4 regions of the Stutzerimonas sp. NM35 genome follow, and region 3 is predicted to be linked to each of the others. Evidence: predicted binding sites of a transcription regulator. Region 3 holds the regulator's gene; each other region holds the start of a gene.
What was found. Region 3 encodes FliA, which starts transcription of late flagellar genes. Its sites were predicted from a motif close to CTAAAGTTTNNNNNNNNNNNGCCGNTAA; they were not measured.
Positions count from the first base shown of each region.

Region 1 (5,241 bases), 2.1 Mb from region 3:
CCCCTGAGGCAGCAGGGCCAGCCGCCGGCTCAACTGCTGCTCGGCGGCGGAGCCGGTGAGGTAAAGCGGGACGCGCTCGAACAGCGCATTCCAGTTCAGCAGCAGCAATACGACGAAACCGGACAACAGCAGCCAGGGCGGCAGCGAATGATCCTGCAGCAGCACCAGAGCCGGCACGAAGCAGAGATTGATCGGCAGCCACCAACGCGACAGGCCGCACAGCTGTCCGATCAAAGCGGCCAGCACACCCTGTACGCAGGCCGCCACCAGCAGACTGACCGGCCATGCCGCCAGTCGCGCAAGCAGCAACAGCAGCAGCCAGGTGACCAGCAACCCCGCAAGCTGGCTGACCAGGGCCAGCAACGCAGGAAACCTCGTGAACGAAAAGGCGGGCATGGGCATTCGTACCAGCACGGGAAGCCGCCGAGTCTAGCGGGCCAGGAGCGCCACATACAGTCCCGCGGCGCTCAATTCCTGCATGCTAGAATCGCCCGATCTTCCAGCCTGGACACCACGCAAATGGCCAAACGCCAACTCAACCGCCGGCAAAACTGGCGCATCGAGAAAATCCAGGAAGAGCGCGCCGCGCGAGCAGCCCGCCGGGAATCGCGCGTGGTCGAAGAGCTGGAGGGCGGCGATCTGGGACCGGAGCAGACCGGCCTGGTCATCGCTCACTTCGGCGTGCAGGTCGAAGTCGAGGCACAGGATGGTGAGCAGCGCGGGCAGGTTTTTCGCTGTCATCTGCGCGCCAATCTGCCGGCGCTGGTAACCGGCGACCAGGTCGTCTGGCGTCCCGGCAATCAGGGCATCGGCGTCATCGTCGCGCAGCTGCCGCGCCATTCCGAACTGTGCCGCCCCGACAGCCGCGGCCAGCTCAAGCCGGTGGCGGCCAATGTCGACCTTATCGTGATCGTCTTCGCTCCGCTGCCGGAGCCGCATGCCAACCTCATCGACCGCTATCTGATCGCTGCCGAGCACGCCGGCATCACGCCTCTGCTGCTGCTGAACAAGGCGGACCTGATCGATGCACAGAATGAAGCGGCGCTCGAGGCGCTGCTTTCGGTGTATCGCACCCTGGGCTATCCGCTACTGGAAGTCTCGGCCCATGAGGGCGCCGGCATGGACGCGCTCAGGGCGCGCCTCGACGGCCACGTCAGCGTGTTCGTCGGGCAATCCGGGGTCGGCAAGTCGTCTCTGGTGAACAGCCTGCTGCCTGGCGTCGACACCCGCGTCGGGCCGCTGTCGGAGCTGACCGGCAAGGGCACCCATACAACCACCACCGCACGGCTGTTCCACTTCCCTGGTGGCGGCGAGCTGATCGACTCTCCCGGCATCCGCGAGTTCGGCCTCGGACACGTCAGCCGAGCCGATGTGGAAGCGGGCTTCATCGAGTTCCAGGACCTGCTGGGACATTGCCGTTTCCGCGACTGCAAGCACGACCGCGAACCCGGCTGCGCCCTGCTCAAGGCCCTCGACGAAGGCCGCATCCGGCCACAGCGCATGGCCAGCTATCGGTACATTCTCAGCGGGCTGGCGGAATGAACATGCTTGAGGCTTGAGCTGCTTTTCAATCCGCTCGTCGGGTCGGTGAAGCGTGACCCGACCTGCGACAGCACGGTGTCACGTTTTTCGTAGGTCGGATTAGCCAAAGGCGTAATCCGACGACCCGAAGCATAATCCGACGGAAAAAAGCACGAGCCAACGAGCAAGACCAGCGCCTGCCAGCCTGCTCACCGGGCCTGTGAAGCGTGCCCCGATCTACTCCTCGAAGTTCAGCACCCCTTCCTCGAAGATATTCAACCGTTCACGCAGCTGGGTCGGCTGCAGCGGTTCGGAGGGCGATGCGGCTTCGCTCGAACCTTCCGTCGCAGGCGTGCCCTGCTCGGACTGTTCTCCTTCGATGCTGCGCTGCGCCTTCTTGGTCAGAACCAGCATGTCGATGCGTCTATTGATCGGGTTGAACGGGTCTTCGCGGTCGTACAGCGCCGAGGATGCATAACCCACCACTCGGGCGATCTGTTCCTCCGGATAGCTGCCAGCGACCAGCGTGCGCCGGGCGGCGTTGGCGCGGCTGGCCGACAGTTCCCAGTTACCGAAGTCACGGTTGCCGACGTAGGGTTTGGCGTCGGTATGCCCGCTGATGCTGATCTTGTTCGGAATCGCGCGGATGGTATCGGCCATGGCCAGCAGAATGTCTTCGAAGTACGGCTGCAGCTGGGCGCTGCCCAGGGCGAACATCGGTCGATTCGCCGCATCCACGATCTGGATACGCAAGCCGTCCTGGGTGATCTCGAACAGGATCTGATCCTTGAAGCGGGTCAGGTCGGGATTTTCCTCGATCTTGTTCTGCAACTCCTGCAGCACGATATTCAGGCGTTCGCGCTCCATCTGTTCGGAGAGCCCCTCCAGTTGATCGTCATCGAGCGACGAGGGCTTCTGCTCGATGGCTGGGTCCGGCTGGTCGTTGAGGGTCCGGTCCGGTGCCGGTGTGGGCGTACCGCCCAGATCGATGACGAAAGGACTTGCGCTCTCGGTGAAGCCGATGGGGTCCTGGAAGTAACCGGAAATGGCGCGTTTCTGCTCCGGCGTGGCCGATGACATCAGCCACATCACCAGAAAGAACGCCATCATTGCGGTCGCAAAGTCGGCAAAGGCAATCTTCCAGGCGCCGCCATGGTGGCCAGCGGCGGTCTTCTTGACCCGCTTGACGATAATTGGCTGGTTATTGTCCATCGCGCGTCAGTTACCGCGCATGGCTTGTTCGAGCTCCATGAAGCTCGGTCGATGAGCAGGCAGCAGCACCTTGCGCCCGAACTCCACCGCCAGGGTGGGCGGCATACCGGAAGCGGAAGCAACCAGCGTGGCCTTGATGCCCTCGTACAGATTCAATTCTTCCTTGGCATCGTGCTCGAGCGCCGCCGCCAGCGGGCCGAAAAAGCCATAGGAGGCGAGAATCCCGAGGAAGGTACCGACCAGAGCGGAACCCACCTTGTAGCCGATCATGGCGTTGTCGGCCTCGGCGAGAATCGACATGGTGATCACGATGCCCAGCACGGCGGCGACAATACCCATCGCCGGCAGGCCGTCAGCGACTCGGGCCACGGCGTGGGATGGGTGCTCCAGCTCTTCCTTGAGGCTGGCCAGCTCCATGTCGAACAGGCCTTCCAGCTCATGCGGAGCCATATTGCCGGACGACATGATGCGCAGGTAATCGCAGACGAACTCGGTCATTCTCGCGTCCTTGAGAATGGCCGGATACTTGCTGAAAATCGGGCTGGCCGCAGGCTCCTCGAGATCCGCCTCGATGGCCATCATGCCCTCGCGACGGCTCTTGTTGAGGATTTCGTAAAGCAGGCTCAACACTTCCAGGTAATACTTCTGGCTGAACCTGGAGCCGAACATCTGCAGCGATTTCTTGAAAACGATTTTGCTGGTACTGCCAGGATTGGCCTGGAGAAAACCGCCAAGCGCCGCGCCGCCGATGATCAGCACTTCAAAGGGATGAATGAGCGCGCCGATCTTGCCGCCAGACAGCACGAAACCACCGAATACGCTGGCGAAGACTACGATGATGCCGAGAATTTTTACCATAAAGAGATACGTCTAGAGCCTTGACACAGAGGCACCCGAATACGGACCGCGCCACTTTCGCGCACTCGAACTTGGGACCACAGGCGGGAGCATGAAAAGAATTATTCGGGTTATCGGAACTTTTGCGCCAGACTAAAGGTCGTCCCGACGAAAAGCCAGTTCGGTAGCAAAATGACCACAAATTTATTTCCGCGCACGCTTGCGGCCTGGATCAAGGCCCTGGATGCCATCGTGCTGCCTGCTTTTGCCGACGTCCATGCCAGCGTTCAGCAGGCCTTGCGCGACAGCAGCCTGTCCATGGGCCAGATTGCCGAGCTGATCCAGCAAAGCCCGGTGATGGCGCTCACGGTCATTCGTGACGCCAATCGTCACGCCGCCAGCCCTGCGGAAAGCCTGGAGGTGGCGCTCAGCCGTATCGGCCTGAAACGTGCCGAAGCCCTGTTCGCGCTCATTCCACCGGTTCATGCCCAGGATATCTGCCCTGCCCTGCGGCAAGTCATCCTGATCAGTCGCCACGCCAGCCAACAGGCCAACGGCCTGTTCGCCGCACGCCTGGCGCGCCTCTGGCAAGAAATCCACTGGAGCAGCCTGCTGTTTCTCTCCCCTGCATGGACACTGGTCGCGGCCTATCCGCAGCTTCTGGATATCTGGGAGCAGCGCGTGCTGGTCAGGCGTGAGCCGGTAGCACGGGTCGAACAGGACATACTGGGCGTGTCGCTGCCGGAACTCTGTGCAAGCCTGGCCAGCCATTGGGGGCTGCCCGAGTGGATCGCCCAGGGCTACCGGATACTCAATGGCAACCGCCGCATGCTGATCAGGGCGCTGCACATTGCCCGCGACAATGAACACCCCCTGCACCAGCAGCAAATGCTCGATGCCGATCCGCAACTGCGCCGCTGGCTCACACTGCCGAGCAATACCATTCTGCTCGCCAATGGCCTGGCCCTGTCGGCGCATCATAGCTGGAGCGACACGCACTCTCTGCGCTGGCAGCGTCTTACCGGACTTTACTTGCAGGTGCCGCTGAATGAATTGCAACAGATGGTTCATCAGCAAGCCGTCAACAGCGCCAGAGAAACAGGCCCCACCGACCTCTGGCATCCCGCCCAGGCGCTGCTATGGCCCGCCGGGAGCCGCTTCCAGCTGGCCAGAACGCCTGGCTTGCCCAGCGGCGAAAGCCTGGCGGCATGGCGCGAGCATTGCCGCGAACTGCTGAGCGAGCGTTGCCCTTACGACAATGTCCTGCAACTGACCGCAACCGCCTGCAAGGCCCTGACCTGTACCGGGATGCAGCGCGTACTGCTGATGCTCGTCGACCGCAAGCAACAGCGCCTGATCGCCCAGCAGGCCAGCGGTCTTGCGCCATCGGCGACTCGCCTGGTTCTGGAGCCCGAACAAAGCCAGGTATTGCGCAGACTGCTGGAGAAGCCGGCGCTGCTGCGCCTGAAGCCCGATAACGTGGCGCAGTTTTCGGCCATGCTGCCGGGGGCGCTGAAGACGCTGTTCCACAGCTCGCACCTGCTGCTGCGCTCGATTGGTCATGACGACCGCGTCGTCATGCTGGTGGTGGCCGACCAGGGCAACAGCGAATTCAGTGAAACGAGCCTGCAGGCATTCGGTAAAACCGTGCAATGCATCGAGCGCGCCCTG
Region 1 is NZ_CM137728.1:2,956,899-2,962,139, forward strand. It holds gene ACYCFC_RS13825 (class I SAM-dependent methyltransferase) at 1-396, opposite strand, end outside; gene rsgA (small ribosomal subunit biogenesis GTPase RsgA) at 520-1,542, shown strand; gene motB (flagellar motor protein MotB) at 1,759-2,733, opposite strand; gene motA (flagellar motor stator protein MotA) at 2,740-3,591, opposite strand; gene ACYCFC_RS13845 (HDOD domain-containing protein) at 3,763-5,241, shown strand, end outside.
Region 1: the regulator FliA is predicted to act here: its motif matches at 3,702-3,729, upstream of motA (flagellar motor stator protein MotA).

Region 2 (5,241 bases), 1.5 Mb from region 3:
AGGAAGAAGCCCACGGCGTTGTGACCGTACCACCACTGCACCATGGCGTCGGTTGCACCGGCATAGACCGAATAGGACTTCATCGCGGTGACCGGGATTTCCAGGTTGTTGACGACATGCAGAATCGCCACGGTCAGGATGAAGGCCCCGAAGAACCAGTTACCGACATAGATGTGCTTGACCTTGCGTGTGGCCAGCGTGCCGAAGAAGACGACCGCATAGGCTACCCAGACAATAGTGATCAGGATGTCGATCGGCCATTCCAGCTCGGCGTATTCCTTGGAACTGGTAAAGCCCAGCGGCAGGGAGATTGCGGCCAGCAGGATGACCAGTTGCCAGCCCCAGAAGGTGAACGCGGCCAGCTTGGGCGCGAACAGGGTGGTCTGGCAGGTGCGCTGGACGGAGTAGTAGGAAGTCGCGAACAATGCGCAGCCACCGAAGGCGAAAATCACCGCGTTGGTGTGCAAGGGTCGCAAACGCCCGAAACTGGTCCAGGGCAGGTCGAAGTTGAGTCCGGGCCACGCCAGCTGTGCTGCGATGAAAACGCCGAGCCCCATCCCGACGATTCCCCACACCACCGTCATGATGGCGAATTGGCGGACCACCTTGTATTGGTAGGCGGTACTGGTTGCTGTGTTCATGTATGGGCTTCCATCCACGGTAATGAGCGTTTTTTTGTTGCGTGTAAGCAGTTGTTTCTTTCAGTAGAAAGCGGGGGCAAGCATGGGGAAAGGGCAAGTGGCCGGTATTGACGCGGGTCAATACACGCAGGGGGGAGAAATTCCGCTTGTCTGGACTGACCGCCCGCATGGCGCGGCTTCGGCCAGCCTGATACTCGCTCATGGCGCCGGTGCGCCGATGGACAGTCCGTTCATGCAGGCGATGACCGAGCGCCTTGTGGCGCGTGGGATCGAGGTGGTTCGCTTCGAGTTCGCCTATATGGCCGAGCGGCGACTCGATGGTCGCAGGCGGCCACCGAATCCGCAGCCTCGGCTGCTGGAGCGGTGGCGCGAGGTGTATAGGCTGGTGCGACAGCAGACCGCAGGCCGGCTGGCTCTCGGAGGCAAGTCGATGGGCGGAAGAATGGCCAGCCTGCTGGCCGATGAATTGAAGGCTGATGCGCTGATCTGTCTGGGTTATCCCTTCCATGCGGCAGGCAAGCCGGAGAAGCCGCGCGTGGTGCATCTGGCCGAACTGCGCACGCCCACCCTTATCGTACAGGGTGAGCGCGACGCGCTCGGTGACCGCCATACCGTTGCCGGCTACGCATTGTCGCCAGCGGTCGAGGTGCACTGGCTGGCCGCCGCCGACCATGACCTGAAACCTCTGAAGCGCTCAGGGCTGACCCATGAGCAGCACCTGGATAGCGCTGCGGACAGGATTGCCGAGTTTCTGCAATGATCGCAGGCCGTTGAAAAATGTAGGTAGTTTTCAATGGCCTGTCAGCGGTTGAAACGCTCCACCAGTGAATACTGTGCCTGCGCAGTTGCCGCCAGATCCTCGGACAGCAGCGCCGTGCTCTGGGCATCGCCCGAGGTCTGGTCGGCAAGGCGGGCGATATTGCTGACGTTGCGGCTGATCTCGTCGGCTACGGCGCTCTGCTGCTCGGTGGCCGAAGCGATCTGGGTGGTCATGTCGATGACGCTTTCCATCGCAGCGCCAATACCTGCGAGCGCCTTGTCGGCATCGATGACCCGTTCGACACCGGCGCTTGCCTGGGCTTTGCCCTGTCCGGTGGCTTCTACAGCCTGGCGAGCCTGCAGCTGGAGTTTTTCGATCAGCTGATGGATCTGACCAGTGGCTGCGGCGGTACGCTGGGCCAGTTGGCGGACTTCGTCAGCGACCACTGCGAAGCCGCGGCCAGATTCTCCGGCGCGTGCTGCCTCGATGGCGGCGTTGAGCGCGAGCAGATTGGTCTGGTCGGCGATACTCTTGATCACATCCACCACGCTGCCGATCTCGTTGCTGTTGCGGGCCAGTTCGGTAACGGCATCGCCGGTTTCGCTCACGGTGCTGGCCAGCAGCTCGATGGCCTGGCGGGTTTGCGCACTGATCTCGCGACCCTGGGTCGTCAGTCTGTTGGCTTGCCCGGTTGCATCGGCAGCCAGCGCCACATTGCCTGCCACCTCCTGTGTGGTAGCGGCCATCTGATTGATCGCAGTGGCCACCTGTTCGGTTTCATGATGCTGTCGTGCCAGGCCACCGGAGCTACTCTGCGCCAGTTCTTCGGCGCGTTTTGCCTGTTGCTGCAGTTGCACGGCGCTGTCCTGCAGGCGCGTCAGGCAGGTTTTAAGGCGTGCCTGTTCGCTGAGCATGGCCATTTCCAGCCGGGCTTCACTGCCGTGACTGTCCGTATACATCTGTGCGATCAGCGGATCACTCAGTGACTGCTCGGCCAGTTGCAGCAGGCGATTGGTACCGCGCATCTGCCAGTGGCGGCCAGCGAGGCCAAGGGGAATGGAAAGCCCCGCAGCCAGTACAAAGCCCCAGGCGTGATCGAGCCAGGCGCCAACTGCGAAGCCGGCCAGACTGGTCAGGATAAAGGGCAGCCAGCCGACGACCAGAGGCATCCAGGTATCACGCAATGGCACGCCACGCTTGCCGGTGTTGAGCCGTGCATAGAGGGCTTCGGCGCGCTTTATCTGTTCGGAGGTCGGCTTGGTGCGTACCGACTCGTAGCCGATGATCTGGCGCTGTGGATCGAGTACCGGCGTCACATAGGCGTTGACCCAGTAATGGTCGCCATTCTTGCGGCGATTCTTGACGATGCCCATCCAGGGGCGGCCATCCTTGAGCGTCATCCAAAGATGGTTGAATACGGCGGCGGGCACATCAGGATGCCGGATCAGATTGTGTGGCGCGCCTATCAGTTCGCCGCGTTCGAAACCGCTGACTTGGGCAAAGATATCGTTGCAGTAGGTGATTCGGCCTTTCAGGTCTGTAGTGGAAATCAGCCTCTGCTGGTCAGGAAACGGGTAATCGCGTTGCGTGATGGGAAGATTCTTTCGCATGCGTGAGGTGCGCCTGGCAATTGGGATGATTTTTTATATTTATGAATAGCGTACAAGCGCTCTTGCAGAGCATTTATAGAGCGCTTGAGGTTTGACGTCAAAATATAAAGGTTGGTTGTAGCGAAAATTAACGGCTGGAAAACCAAAGGCTTAAGGAAAAAACTGACCAGTGGTTCATAAAAAAACGCCCGCAGCTTCAGCTGCGGGCGTTGTACGGGACGAAGGCGCTAAGCCTTGATCAGTTGTCTCAGCACATAATGCAGAATCCCGCCGGCTTTGAAGTACTGAACTTCATTGAGCGTATCGATGCGACACAGGGCCTGGAACGAATCCCGGGAACCATCGCTGCGTTGCACCTCGACGGTGAGCATTTGGCGCGGCTTGATATTCTCGTCCAGGCCACGGATCGAAAGCGTCTCGCTGCCGTCCAGGCCCAGCGACTGGCGCGTCTGGCCATCGGTGAATTGCAGTGCCAGTACGCCCATGCCGATCAGGTTGGAGCGATGGATACGCTCGAAACTTTCGGCGATCACCGCCTTGATCCCCAGCAGGTTGGTGCCCTTGGCCGCCCAGTCGCGGCTGGAGCCGGTGCCGTATTCCTTGCCGGCGATCACCACCAGCGGCACGCCTTCGCTCTGGTAGCGCATGGCCGCATCGTAGATCGAGAGCTTTTCGCCGCCGGGCTGATACAGGGTATTGCCGCCTTCCTCGTCGCCGAGCATTTCGTTGCGGATGCGGATGTTGGCGAAGGTGCCGCGCATCATCACTTCATGGTTGCCTCGGCGCGAGCCGTAGGAGTTGAAGTCTTCCGGTTGTACGCCCAGTGACTGCAGGTACAACCCTGCCGGCGAGCTGGCCTTGATGTTGCCCGCCGGGGAGATGTGGTCGGTGGTGATGGAGTCGCCGAACAGCGCCAGGATGCGCGCGTTCTCGACATCGGCAGGCGGCGCGGGTGGCTGGCCGATGTTCTCGAAGAACGGCGGATTCTGTACATAGCTGGAGGCGGCGTTCCACTGATAGGTATCACCGGCACTGACCGGGATTTTCTGCCAGTGCTGGTCGCCGCTGAATACGTCGGCATAGCGACTGCGGAACATCTCGCCATCGATACGGCTGACGGCTTCGGCGATCTCCGCGCTGCTCGGCCAGATATCCTTCAGATAGACCGGCTGGTTTTGTGTGTCGTATCCCAGTGGCTCGCGATCCATATCGATACGCGTGGTGCCGGCCAGGGCGAACGCCACTACCAGCGGCGGTGAAGCCAGCCAGTTGGCTTTGACCAGCGGATGCACACGCCCCTCGAAGTTGCGGTTGCCGGAGAGTACCGAGGAGACGATCAGGTCGTTGTCGGTGACGGTCTGGGCGATGGCATTCGGCAGCGGTCCCGAGTTGCCGATACAGGTGGTACAGCCATAACCCACCAGGTTGAAACCGAGCCGATCCAGATATTGCGTCAGTCCGGCGCGTTCCAGGTAATCGGTGACCACCTTGGAGCCGGGCGCCAGCGAGGACTTGACCCAGGGCTGGCGGGTGAGACCGCGCTCCAGCGCTTTTTTCGCCACCAGACCGGCCGCCATCAGCACGCTGGGGTTGGAGGTGTTGGTGCAGGAAGTGATCGCAGCAATGACCACGGCGCCGTGCCTGAGGGCAAAGTCTTCGCCAGCGACGGCAAAGGGCGTATCGGATTGCTGCTTGCGGCCACTGGTCTCCAGCAGCAGATCGAAGCTGGCACCGATATCGCCCAGTGACACCCGGTCCTGTGGGCGCTTGGGGCCGGCGAGAGAAGGCTGTACCTGACTCAGATCCAGTTCCAGGGTGGTGGTGAACAGCGGGTCCGGCGAGTCGCTGTCGCGCCACATGCCCTGGGCCTTGCTGTAAGCCTCGACCAGAGCGATACGCTCTTCGCTGCGACCTGTCAGGCGCAGGTAATCGATGGTGATCCGGTCCACCGGGAAGAAGCCGCAGGTGGCGCCATATTCCGGGGCCATGTTGCCGATGGTGGCGCGGTCGGCCAGTGGCAGATGATCCAGCCCAGGCCCGTAGAATTCGACGAACTTGCCCACCACACCCTGCTTGCGCAGCATCTGCGTCACGGTCAGTACCAGATCGGTGGCGGTGATGCCTTCGTTGAGTTTGCCGCTCAGGCGGAAGCCCACCACTTCCGGTATCAACATGGAAACCGGCTGGCCGAGCATCGCTGCCTCGGCCTCGATACCGCCGACACCCCAGC
Region 2 is NZ_CM137728.1:2,075,351-2,080,591, reverse strand. It holds gene ccoN (cytochrome-c oxidase, cbb3-type subunit I) at 1-641, opposite strand, end outside; gene ACYCFC_RS09720 (alpha/beta family hydrolase) at 724-1,401, shown strand; gene ACYCFC_RS09715 (methyl-accepting chemotaxis protein) at 1,443-3,011, opposite strand; gene acnA (aconitate hydratase AcnA) at 3,239-5,241, opposite strand, start outside.
Region 2: the regulator FliA is predicted to act here: its motif matches at 3,139-3,166, upstream of ACYCFC_RS09715 (methyl-accepting chemotaxis protein).

Region 3 (5,241 bases):
AGCAGGTCACCATCGTTGCGACGGTGGGTCAGAATTAACCGAGGGTACAGGCCATGCAGGTCAAACGTTTCTTCGCAGCCGACATGCGCATCGCCATGAAGATGATTCGTGACGAGCTGGGCGCCGATGCCGTGATTACGGGCAATCGCCGTGTCGCCGGCGGCGTCGAGCTGACCGCTGTGCTCGATTACCCGATGGAACCGGTCGTCTCGAAGCAACCGAATGCGGCGCTCGAGGCCGAACTGCGCAAGACCCAGGCGCGAATCGCCAGCGCCCACGCCGAGCTGAGTGCGCCGTCACGCGCGCAGGCCGGCAAGGACCGTCAACTGCTTGACGATAAGCCGGCTGCGGTCGCCCAGGCGACACCTTCCGCACCGACGGCTTCGCTCGATTCCCGTGCGGTCGAGGCCATGCACAGTGAGTTGCAAGGCCTGCGCGAGTTGATCGAAGTGCAGCTGGGCTCCATTGCCTGGGGCCAGGAGCAAAGCCGCCGCCCGCAGCAGGCTGGCCTCTGGCGCCGTCTGCAGCGTATCGGCCTGCCGGCTGATCTGTCGCGCAGCCTGCTGGAGAAGGTGTCCACCGTGGCCGAGCCGCGTCAGGCATGGCGCATGCTGCTGGCGCATCTGGCGCAATCGATCAAGGTCAGCAAGGTCGAGCCGCTGGAAGAGGGCGGCGTCATCGCTCTGGTCGGCCCGGCCGGTGCCGGCAAGACCACCACGCTGGCCAAGCTGGCGGCGCGCTACGTGCTCAAGTACGGGCCGCAGAGTATCGCCCTGGCGAGCATGGACAACTACCGTATCGGCGCTCAGGAGCAACTGAGAACGCTGGGTCGTATCCTCGATGTGCCAGTCGTTCAGATCGACCCTGCCCAGCCGCTGGGCAAGACGCTGCAGCCCCTGGCGCGCAAACGCCTGATTCTCGTCGATACCGCCGGGCTTCCGGCAGGTGATGCGATGATGCGCATGCAGCTCGAAACCCTGGCCGATCGTGGCATCAAATCGAAAAACTACCTGGTGCTGGCGGCAACCAGCCAGAGCCAGGTATTGAAGGCAGCCTGGCACAACTATCGCCGTTGCGGGCTGGCGGGCTGCATCCTGACTAAGCTGGATGAGGCCGGTAGCCTGGGTGACGTGCTTGGGCTAACGATTAGCCAGCATCTGCCGATAGCCTATCTGGCCGATGGACCGCGCATCCCTGATGACCTGCAGTTGCCTCGCAGTCATCAATTGGTCAGTCGGGCGGTAAGCCTGCAATTGGACGAGTCTCCCAGCGAGGAGACCATGGCAGACATGTTTACCGGGTTGTACAACGGATCATCACGGAAGGTCGGATGAAGGCTTGGTCCCGTGATACAGACAATGAAGACGCGTTCCGGCTGAACGCATCGATGGCCCTGTGGCCCCAGCAAGATATAGGCGTGTGAAAATGGGTACTCATCCCGTACAGGTGATTGCAGTGACTGGCGGCAAGGGTGGCGTCGGCAAGACCAACGTGTCGGTCAATCTGGCGCTGGCGTTGGCCGATCTCGGTCGCAGGGTGGTGCTGCTCGACGCCGACCTTGGCCTGGCCAACGTCGATGTGCTGCTGGGTTTGACCACCAAGCGTACCCTGGCCGATGTCATCGCCGGCGAATGTGATCTGCGCGATGTGCTGATCCAGGGGCCGGGCGGCATACGCATCGTGCCCGCGGCTTCCGGGACCCAGAGCATGGTGCAGCTGTCCAGTCTGCAGCACTCTGGGCTGATCCAGGCATTCAGCGACATTGGCGATGATATCGACGTGCTGATCATCGACACCGCCGCCGGTATCGGTGATGGTGTGGTGAGTTTCGTCCGCGCCGCACAGGAAGTCCTGCTGGTGGTGACGGACGAGCCGACGTCGATTACCGACGCCTATGCCCTGATCAAGTTGCTCAACCGTGACTACGGCATCAGCCGTTTCCGCGTGCTGGCCAACATGGCACACGCACCGCAGGAAGGGCGCAATCTGTTCGCCAAACTGGCCAAGGTGACCGAGCGCTTCCTCGATGTGGCGCTACAGTATGTGGGGGCGGTGCCCTACGACGAATCTGTGCGCAAGGCCGTACAGAAGCAGCGTGCCGTCTATGAGGCGTACCCGCGCGCCAAGTCTTCGCTGGCGTTCAAGGCCATCGCACAGAAAGTGGATACCTGGCCGCTGCCGGCAACTCCGCGCGGCCATCTGGAGTTCTTTGTGGAGCGCCTTGTCAGGCCCGCCGCAGACACTCACGAATGACACCGGCTGGATTGGGTATGTATTACAGCAAGGCTCAGGCAAAAGACTCGCAATACCAGCTCATCGACCAGTACGCGCCGTTGGTCAAGCGCATCGCCTATCACCTGTTGGCGCGCTTGCCGGCGAGCGTGCAGGTGGATGATCTGCTGCAGGCCGGCATGATCGGGCTGCTCGAGGCATCGAAGAAATACGATTCGGGAAAAGGCGCGAGCTTCGAAACCTATGCCGGTATTCGCATTCGCGGGGCCATGCTCGATGAGGTACGCAAGGGCGACTGGGCGCCGCGCTCGGTGCACCGCAACTCGCGCATGGTCAGCGAGGCGATTCGGGCCATCGAGGCGAAAACCGGTCGCGACGCTAAAGATCACGAGGTTGCAGCCGAACTTGAATTGAGTCTGGATGAGTACTACGGCATTCTGGGTGACACTCTGGGCAGCCGCCTGTTCAGTTTTGATGATCTGCTTCAGGAAGGCGAGCACGGAGAGTTCGGTGAAGATGCCGCCAGCGCGCATCCCGAGCCGTTTCGTGATCTCGAAGACGAGCGTTTTCAGCAGGCGCTGGCCGAGGCCATCAGCAACCTGCCGGAACGTGAAAAGCTGGTGCTTTCGCTGTACTACGACGAAGAGTTGAACTTGAAGGAGATCGGCCAGGTTCTGGGGGTCAGCGAGTCGCGGGTGAGTCAGTTGCACAGTCAATGCGCGGCACGTTTGCGTGCCCGCCTCGGTGAGTGGCGCGCGCGCTGACGCCGGTTTGCAAAAAGCATTCGAGGCCGCTTTCTACAGGGCGCCTCTAGAAACGTAGGCGAGGCAGTCAGCGCAAGGCAAAAACAGGCGAAAAAGCGCAGTTTACGAGTTGTAAATGAGCATTTTGAGCCTGTTTTTAACGCAGCGATGACAACGCAGGTAGTTTTTAGAGGTGCCCTACAGGCTTTATCGATGAAGCCCGCAGAAAAGCCGTGAGCAGGGCTTTGGGGATTTCGGGATTTACGGAGGTGTACTTGGACAAGAACATGAAAATCCTCATCGTTGACGACTTCTCGACGATGAGACGGATCATCAAGAACCTCTTGCGCGATCTGGGTTTCACCAATACCGCCGAAGCGGACGACGGCACCACCGCGTTGCCCATGCTCAAGAGTGGCAGTTTCGACTTCCTCGTGACTGACTGGAACATGCCCGGCATGAGCGGCATCGACCTGTTGCGTCATGTGCGCGCCGATGAGCGCCTCAAGCACCTGCCGGTCCTGATGGTCACCGCTGAAGCCAAGCGCGACCAGATCATCGAAGCCGCACAGGCCGGTGTTAACGGCTACGTGGTCAAGCCATTCACGGCCCAGGTGCTCAAGGAAAAGATCGAGAAGATCTTCGAGCGCGTCAACGGCTGAAGTAGCGCCGCGAGGGTACTATGACGCAAGCAGAACAAAGTCTTGTGGAGTTTGAAGCGACTCTGCGAGCCCGTGCGCCTCAGCTGCTCGAAAGTCTGCAGCAAGGCCGCCTGGATGATACTGCGCAGATGCTCAATGAGCTTAATCAGATTCGCAACAACAGCCTCTATCATGAGGTCGGCAAGCTCACGCGCGAACTGCACAACGCCATCGTCAAGCTCGAGATGGATACCAGCGCCACGGGCGGCGATCCATCGCCGATCACCGATGCGACCGATCGCCTTTCCTATGTGGTGACGATGACCGAAAAGGCGGCCAATCGCACCATGGATCTGGTGGAAGAGTCGACGCCACTGGTGAACTACGTCAGCTACGAAGCCCAGAGCCTGACGGCTGACTGGCAGCGCTTCATGCGCCGGGACATGAATGCTGAAGAGTTCAGGGATCTTGTCCGCCGGGTCGATTCGTTTCTTCAGCGCTCCATGAACGATGGCAGTCAGCTCTCGCAGAATCTCAGCGAAATCATGCTGGCTCAGGACTTTCAGGATCTGACCGGGCAGGTGATCAAGCGGGTCACCCGACTGGTCAGCGAGCTCGAAAGCAACCTGCTCAATCTTGTGCTGATGGCCGGTCAGGTCGATCGCATGGCGGGTATCCGGCACGACTGCGAGTCGATACGCCTGGAGCAGGAAAGACAAAAACGAGAAAAAGAATCTTCCAATGGTGAAGGTCCGCAGATGCATGCCGATATACGAGAGGATGTCGTGTCCGGTCAGGATGATGTCGACGACCTGCTTTCGAGCCTGGGCTTTTAGGGGATGTGAATATGAGCTTCGACGCCGATGAGGAGATTCTCCAGGACTTCCTGGTAGAGGCCGGCGAGATTCTCGAACTATTGTCAGAGCAGTTGGTGGAGCTGGAAAGCAGCCCCGACGATACCGCCTTGCTCAATGCGATTTTTCGCGGTTTTCACACGGTAAAAGGCGGTGCCGGCTTTCTCCAGCTGCATGAGCTGGTCGAGTGCTGCCATATCGCCGAAAACGTTTTCGACATCCTGCGCAAGGGTGAGCGTCGCGTTGAACCGGAACTGATGGATGTCGTGCTGCAGGCACTGGACGCCGTCAATGCCATGTTCAATCAGGTGCGTGAACGCACTGAAGTGACCCCGGCTACACCTGAACTGCTGGCCGCATTGGCGCGCCTGGCCGAGCCGGCCAGCATGGATGCCCCGGCTGCCGAGCCTGTCGCTGTTGCGCCAGAGCCTGAAGCCGCGACTGCGGATAACGAGTTCGAGCAGTTGCTCGGTGCGCTGGACGATGCGGCGGGCAACGCCTCTGCTGCCGTCGCTGACGATGAGATTACTGACGCTGAATTCGAATCGCTGCTCGATCAGCTGCATGGCCAGGGACAGTTCAAGATCGATTCCGGCGCCGCACAGATTGCTTCTGCGCCCAGGGCTAGCGAGGCGCCTGTCAGCGATGAGATCACCGACGATGAGTTCGAGGCGCTGCTCGATCAGTTGCACGGAAAGGGACAGTTCGCCGAAGTACCTGCCGCCGCTGAGCCGCAGCAGGCAAGCGCCGATACCACGACTGTTTCCGCTT
Region 3 is NZ_CM137728.1:555,134-560,374, forward strand. It holds gene flhA (flagellar biosynthesis protein FlhA) at 1-38, shown strand, start outside; gene flhF (flagellar biosynthesis protein FlhF) at 54-1,334, shown strand; gene fleN (flagellar synthesis regulator FleN) at 1,426-2,253, shown strand; gene fliA (RNA polymerase sigma factor FliA) at 2,271-2,996, shown strand; gene ACYCFC_RS02630 (chemotaxis response regulator CheY) at 3,263-3,637, shown strand; gene ACYCFC_RS02635 (protein phosphatase CheZ) at 3,658-4,452, shown strand; gene ACYCFC_RS02640 (chemotaxis protein CheA) at 4,464-5,241, shown strand, end outside.

Region 4 (5,241 bases), 2.2 Mb from region 3:
CTGCCCGAGGAAGCCGCATTCAAGACCCTCGAACAGGCCATGCCGTTTCGCGATGCGTTCTTCGCCGTGGGCCTGGACAGTTCCGAAATGGGCCACCCTCCGAGCAAGTTCGAGCGCGTATTCGCCAAGGCGCGTGCCGAAGGCTTCCTGGCCGTCGCCCATGCCGGCGAGGAAGGCCCGCCGGAGTACATCTGGGAGGCGCTCGACCTGCTCAAGGTCAGCCGCATCGACCACGGCGTCCGCGCCGCCGAAGACCCCAGGCTGATCGCCCGCCTGATCGAAGAGCAGATCCCGCTGACCGTCTGCCCGCTGTCCAATACCAAGCTGCGTGTATTCGACGACATGAGCCAGCACAACATCCTGCAACTGCTGGAGCAGGGTGTGAAGGTCACGGTGAATTCCGACGATCCGGCCTATTTCGGTGGCTACGTGACGGAGAACTTCATGGCCCTGCACGAGAGCCTGGGCATGACCGAAGAACAGGCGCGGCGCCTGGCGCAGAACAGCCTGGATGCGCGGCTGGCCAACTGAGCTTGGCCAATGCGCTCCATGACCTGAAGGATCGCGCCCACACCCGCGTGTGGGCAAGACGCTAGCTCGACCGTTCCGGTAGCACCAGCTGGCCGGTGTACCAGGCCAGGCCCGCGGCCAGCAAGGCACAGGCGGTAATGACCAGCGCCATCGGCGCCGCCGTACCGTCGTGCAGTCCCGCAACCAGGGCTGAAGCACCTGCGGCGATGCTGAACTGCATGCTACCCATCAGCGCCGAAGCCAGTCCGGCCTGGCGCCCCTGCCCGGCCATCGCGCAGGCGGTGGCGTTGGGCAGGATGCTGCCAAGACTGGCGATTCCCAGAAACAGTGGAATCAGCAGCGGCCAGAGCGCTTCGGGCTGGCTCAGGGCGATCACCAGCAACACCATCGCACTGGAAAAATACAGCCAGACAAAGCGCCGCAACCATGTTCCAGGCCCACGCAGGCGCAGCAGCCGCGCATTGATCTGCGATACCACGATGAAACCTGCCGCATTGCAGCCGAACAGCCAGCCATAATGCTCGGCGGGAACGCCATAGAGTTCGATGAACACGAACGGCGAGCCGGCGATATAGGCAAACATGCCCGCCATGGCGACGCCGCCACAGAGCGCGAAGGCCATGAACTCGCGATCACGCAGCAGCTCGGCGTATCGGCCCAGAGTGCCACTCAGGTGCAATCGGGGTGCATCGACCGGCAGCGTTTCCGGCAACCAGAGTGCAACGGCGACGCCACAGGCGGCACTGAACACCGTCAGCGAAACGAATATCGATTGCCAGCCAAAGGCATTCATCAGCAGGCCCCCGGCGAGCGGCGCGAGGATCGGCGCCAGTCCCATCACCAGCATCAACTGGGAAAACACCCTCGCCGCCTGCACCGGCTCGCAGCTGTCACGCACCACCGCACGGGTCACCACAACTCCGGCACAACCACCCAGCGCCTGTACGAAGCGCGCAGCGATCAGCCAGTCCAGTGTCGGCGCGAGCGCACAGGCCAGGGACGCCAGGGTAAAAAGCGTCACGCCAACCAGCAGCGGCCAACGGCGTCCGTAGCGATCCGCCAGGGGGCCATAGACCAACTGGCCAAGCGCCAGACCGATGAAATAAGCCGCCAGCGACAGCTGGACATGCTCGACGTCGGTGGCGAAATCGCTCGCCATGGCCGGGAACGCCGGCAAGTAGAAATCGATGGCCAACGGGCCGAAGGCGCTGAGCGCACCCAGTATCAGAAGAAGTCGAAAAGGCATTGAAGACACTCGCAAAGCGGGAAGAGCCCGGCGAACCACAGCCGTCGGGCGTTTTACAGTAAAGGCCAGATGCTGTTACATACAACGACGACTGTAAACGTGTAAAGTTTCACACGGCGTTCGCCGACACGAAATCCACGCAACGAAGGTCGCAGCCCAGATGCTGCAGTAATGACATGCGAAGAACCAAAGAAGACGCTGAGAAAACCCGTATCGCCCTGTTGGCTTCCGCCGAAAAGCTGTTTCTGGAGCGAGGCGTGGCCCATACCAGCCTGGATCAGATCGCCCGTGACGCCGGCGTCACTCGCGGTGCGGTGTACTGGCATTTTCAGAACAAGGCGCACCTGTTTCACGAAATGCTCAATCAGGTACGTCTGCCGCCCGAGCAGATGGCCGAACGGTTGTGCAGTTGCGGCCAGCAACAGCCATTGCTGGCGCTGCGCAATCTTTGCATCGAAGGTGTCCGGGCGCTGGCCTGTGATGAGCAGAAACGCCGGATCATGACCATCCTGCTGCATCGCTGCGAGTTCACCGAGGAATTGCGTGAAGCCGAAGAACGCCACCAGGCGTTCATCAATCAATTCATCGACCTGTGTGAGCAGCTGCTGGACCGCGCAACCAATAATCTATATCCGGGTGTAACGCCCAGACTCGCGGCTCTCGCACTGCATGCAATGCTGATCGGACTGTTCAGCGACTGGACTCGCGACCCCACGCTGTACGATCCCGAAACCGATAGCGCCGCGCTGATCGACCCGCTGTTTCGCGGCCTGATACGCGACTGGGACGAAAAAGCGCGGCAAACAACCTGACGGGCGGACGCTGTGCAAGTCAGCTAATCGAATAGCCCTCCTCCTCAATCACCTGCCGTATCGTCGCTTCGCTCAGGCTGCCCTCGACCTGCACCGTCCCGGCCTGCAGATCGACCCGAACCTCGGCCTGCGCATCCTGTGCCTTGATCGCATTGATCACGGCGCGCTCGCAATGCCCACAGGTCATGCCGCTCACGTTGAATGTCTGCATGATGTTCTCCTGGTATCGCAGTTGTTGAAACCTGCACATTCTCGGGCTTGCCATAGTGACAAGGTCAAGCCCCCGGCGGAGTTATCTTCCATAAGGTAAAGATCAGCCGGAAACCACGGCCCCTTCATTGCAGCGATTTTGTGACCCGGCAGCTCCCAAGCGCAGTCTCAGCCCCTCAACGGCATTTCGTCGGATTACTGGCGCCATACAGCCGTCAAATTAAAGTCTCCCGAGAGCCCGCCGACAGCGGGTCTGGCCGCCGGCGACTCATTGGCAGCCCTCCGATCGCACTGAATTGAGTACCTGCATGAACAACTGGTTTGCCAACATTGGCGTCAGCCGAAAGCTTTCCGTGGGCTTCGGCGCCGTCCTGATTCTTACTTTCATCCTGGCATGGAGCGGTTGGAGCAGCCTGGCCAGCGTGACCCAGCGCAGCGGCTGGATGAGCGAGATTTCCCTGCTCAACAAAACCCTGACGGACCTGCGCATCGCCCGCCTGCAGTTCATGCTGGCCAACGCCGATCAGACGTCCGCCGAGCGTCTGGACAAGAACCTGGGCGTCTACCTCGCCCAGCAGAGCAAACTGCTCAACACCTTCAAGAACCCGGCGAACCTCGTGCTGCTCAAGGAGCAGGCCGGCTACAACGAGCAATACCAGCGCGCGCTGAACGATATGCGCAAGGGTTATGCGCAAGCCAAGACATCGCAGCTGATGATCGATGAGGCGTCTGAACGCCTGGACGAGCTGACCGCAAGCGTCATGGAACAGGTGTTGCGACTGCCCGATTACGACGAACAGCGCTTCGAGCGATTGCAGGCCATCGCCCGCATCAAGGAAGAGCTGAAGCAGGCGCAATACCTGCTGCAGGTCTACGTGGCGGCCCCCAGCCCGCAGAGCGACCAGGGCATCGACGTACAGCTCGAAACCGCCCAGGCCACGCTGGAACGGCATCACGACGCGCTTGGCAGTGCCAGTCACGATGCGCTCCAGCAGATCCAGTCTGTACTGGGCCAGTACCGTGCGGCCATCGACTCACTCCAGGCGGCTACCGATGCCATCGCCCAGTCTCGCCAGGAAATGACCGACCGGCAGGCGGAAATCGTACGTATCAGCGACGTGCTCTATCAGTTCCAGCTGGACCGCCTGGACATCGAAAGCAGCGAGGCGCATACCCGCCTGATCCTCAGTGCAGCACTGGCGCTATTGTTCGGCGTTCTCGCCGCGTGGCTGATCACCCGACAGATCACCCTGCCGCTGCGCGCCACCCTGGCGGACGTCGAACGCATCGCCTCCGGCGACCTGAGCGCCACCGCCGAGATCACTCGGCGCGACGAACTGGGCACACTGCAGCGAGGCATCCAGCAGATGGGCGCGACGTTGCGCGAACTGATCGGTGGCATTCGCGACGGTGTCAGCCAGATCAGTAGCGCTGCAGAAGAACTGTCTGCAGTCACCCTGCAGACCAGCTCCGGCGTCAACAGCCAGAAAGAGGAAACCGATCAGGTCGCCACGGCCATGCACGAGATGTCGGCGACAGTCCACGAGGTCGCACGCAACGCTGAACAGGCGGCGCAGGCCGCCACCGAAGCGGATATCGAAGCCCGCGACGGCGACCGCGTCGTCACTAAAGTAGTCACGCAGATCGAGCGCATGGCCAAGGAAGTCGTTCGCTCCTCGGAGGCAATGACGGAACTGCAAAGCGACAGCGACAAGATCGGCAGCGTGATGGGTGTGATTCGTGCCGTGGCCGAGCAGACCAACCTGCTGGCACTCAATGCTGCCATCGAGGCGGCACGTGCGGGCGAGGCCGGTCGCGGCTTTGCCGTGGTGGCCGATGAAGTGCGCGGGCTGGCGCAGCGCACGCAGAAGTCCACCGAGGAAATCGAACAGTTGGTAAGCGCCCTGCACGGCGGCACGCAGCAAGTCGCGGCCATCATGCAAAGTAGCCGCAGCCTTACCGAGAGCAGTGTCGAGCTGGCACGCCGCGCGGGCACCTCGCTGACCAGCATCACCCGCACTGTCTCCAATATCCAGGCCATGAACCAGCAGATCGCCACGGCAGCCGAAGAGCAGAGCGCAGTGGCCGAGGAAATCAGCCGTAGCGTGGTGAATGTGAGGGATGTGTCGGAGCAGACCGCCGCCGCGAGCGAGCAGACGGCAGCGTCGAGCGTGGAACTGGCGCGCCTGGGCACCCAGCTGCAGACGATGGTCAGTCGTTTCCGGATCTGACCGGCGCCGGAGGCAACGAGGCCAGGCATTGCGCCTGGCCTCGCGTCGAGGAATGAATCAGCTGGCCTGTGATTGCAGGTAATTCTGCAAGCCGATGCGGTCGATCAGCCCCAGTTGCTGCTCCAGCCAGTAGGCATGGTCTTCCTCGGTGTCGTGCAATTGCAGCGCGAGGATGTCACGCGTCACATAGTCATCATGCTGCTCGGCCAGA
Region 4 is NZ_CM137728.1:2,725,871-2,731,111, forward strand. It holds gene ACYCFC_RS12710 (adenosine deaminase) at 1-531, shown strand, start outside; gene ACYCFC_RS12715 (Bcr/CflA family multidrug efflux MFS transporter) at 593-1,777, opposite strand; gene ACYCFC_RS12720 (TetR family transcriptional regulator) at 1,954-2,589, shown strand; gene ACYCFC_RS12725 (heavy-metal-associated domain-containing protein) at 2,609-2,800, opposite strand; gene ACYCFC_RS12730 (methyl-accepting chemotaxis protein) at 3,108-5,030, shown strand; gene bfr (bacterioferritin) at 5,088-5,241, opposite strand, start outside.
Region 4: the regulator FliA is predicted to act here: its motif matches at 3,020-3,047, upstream of ACYCFC_RS12730 (methyl-accepting chemotaxis protein).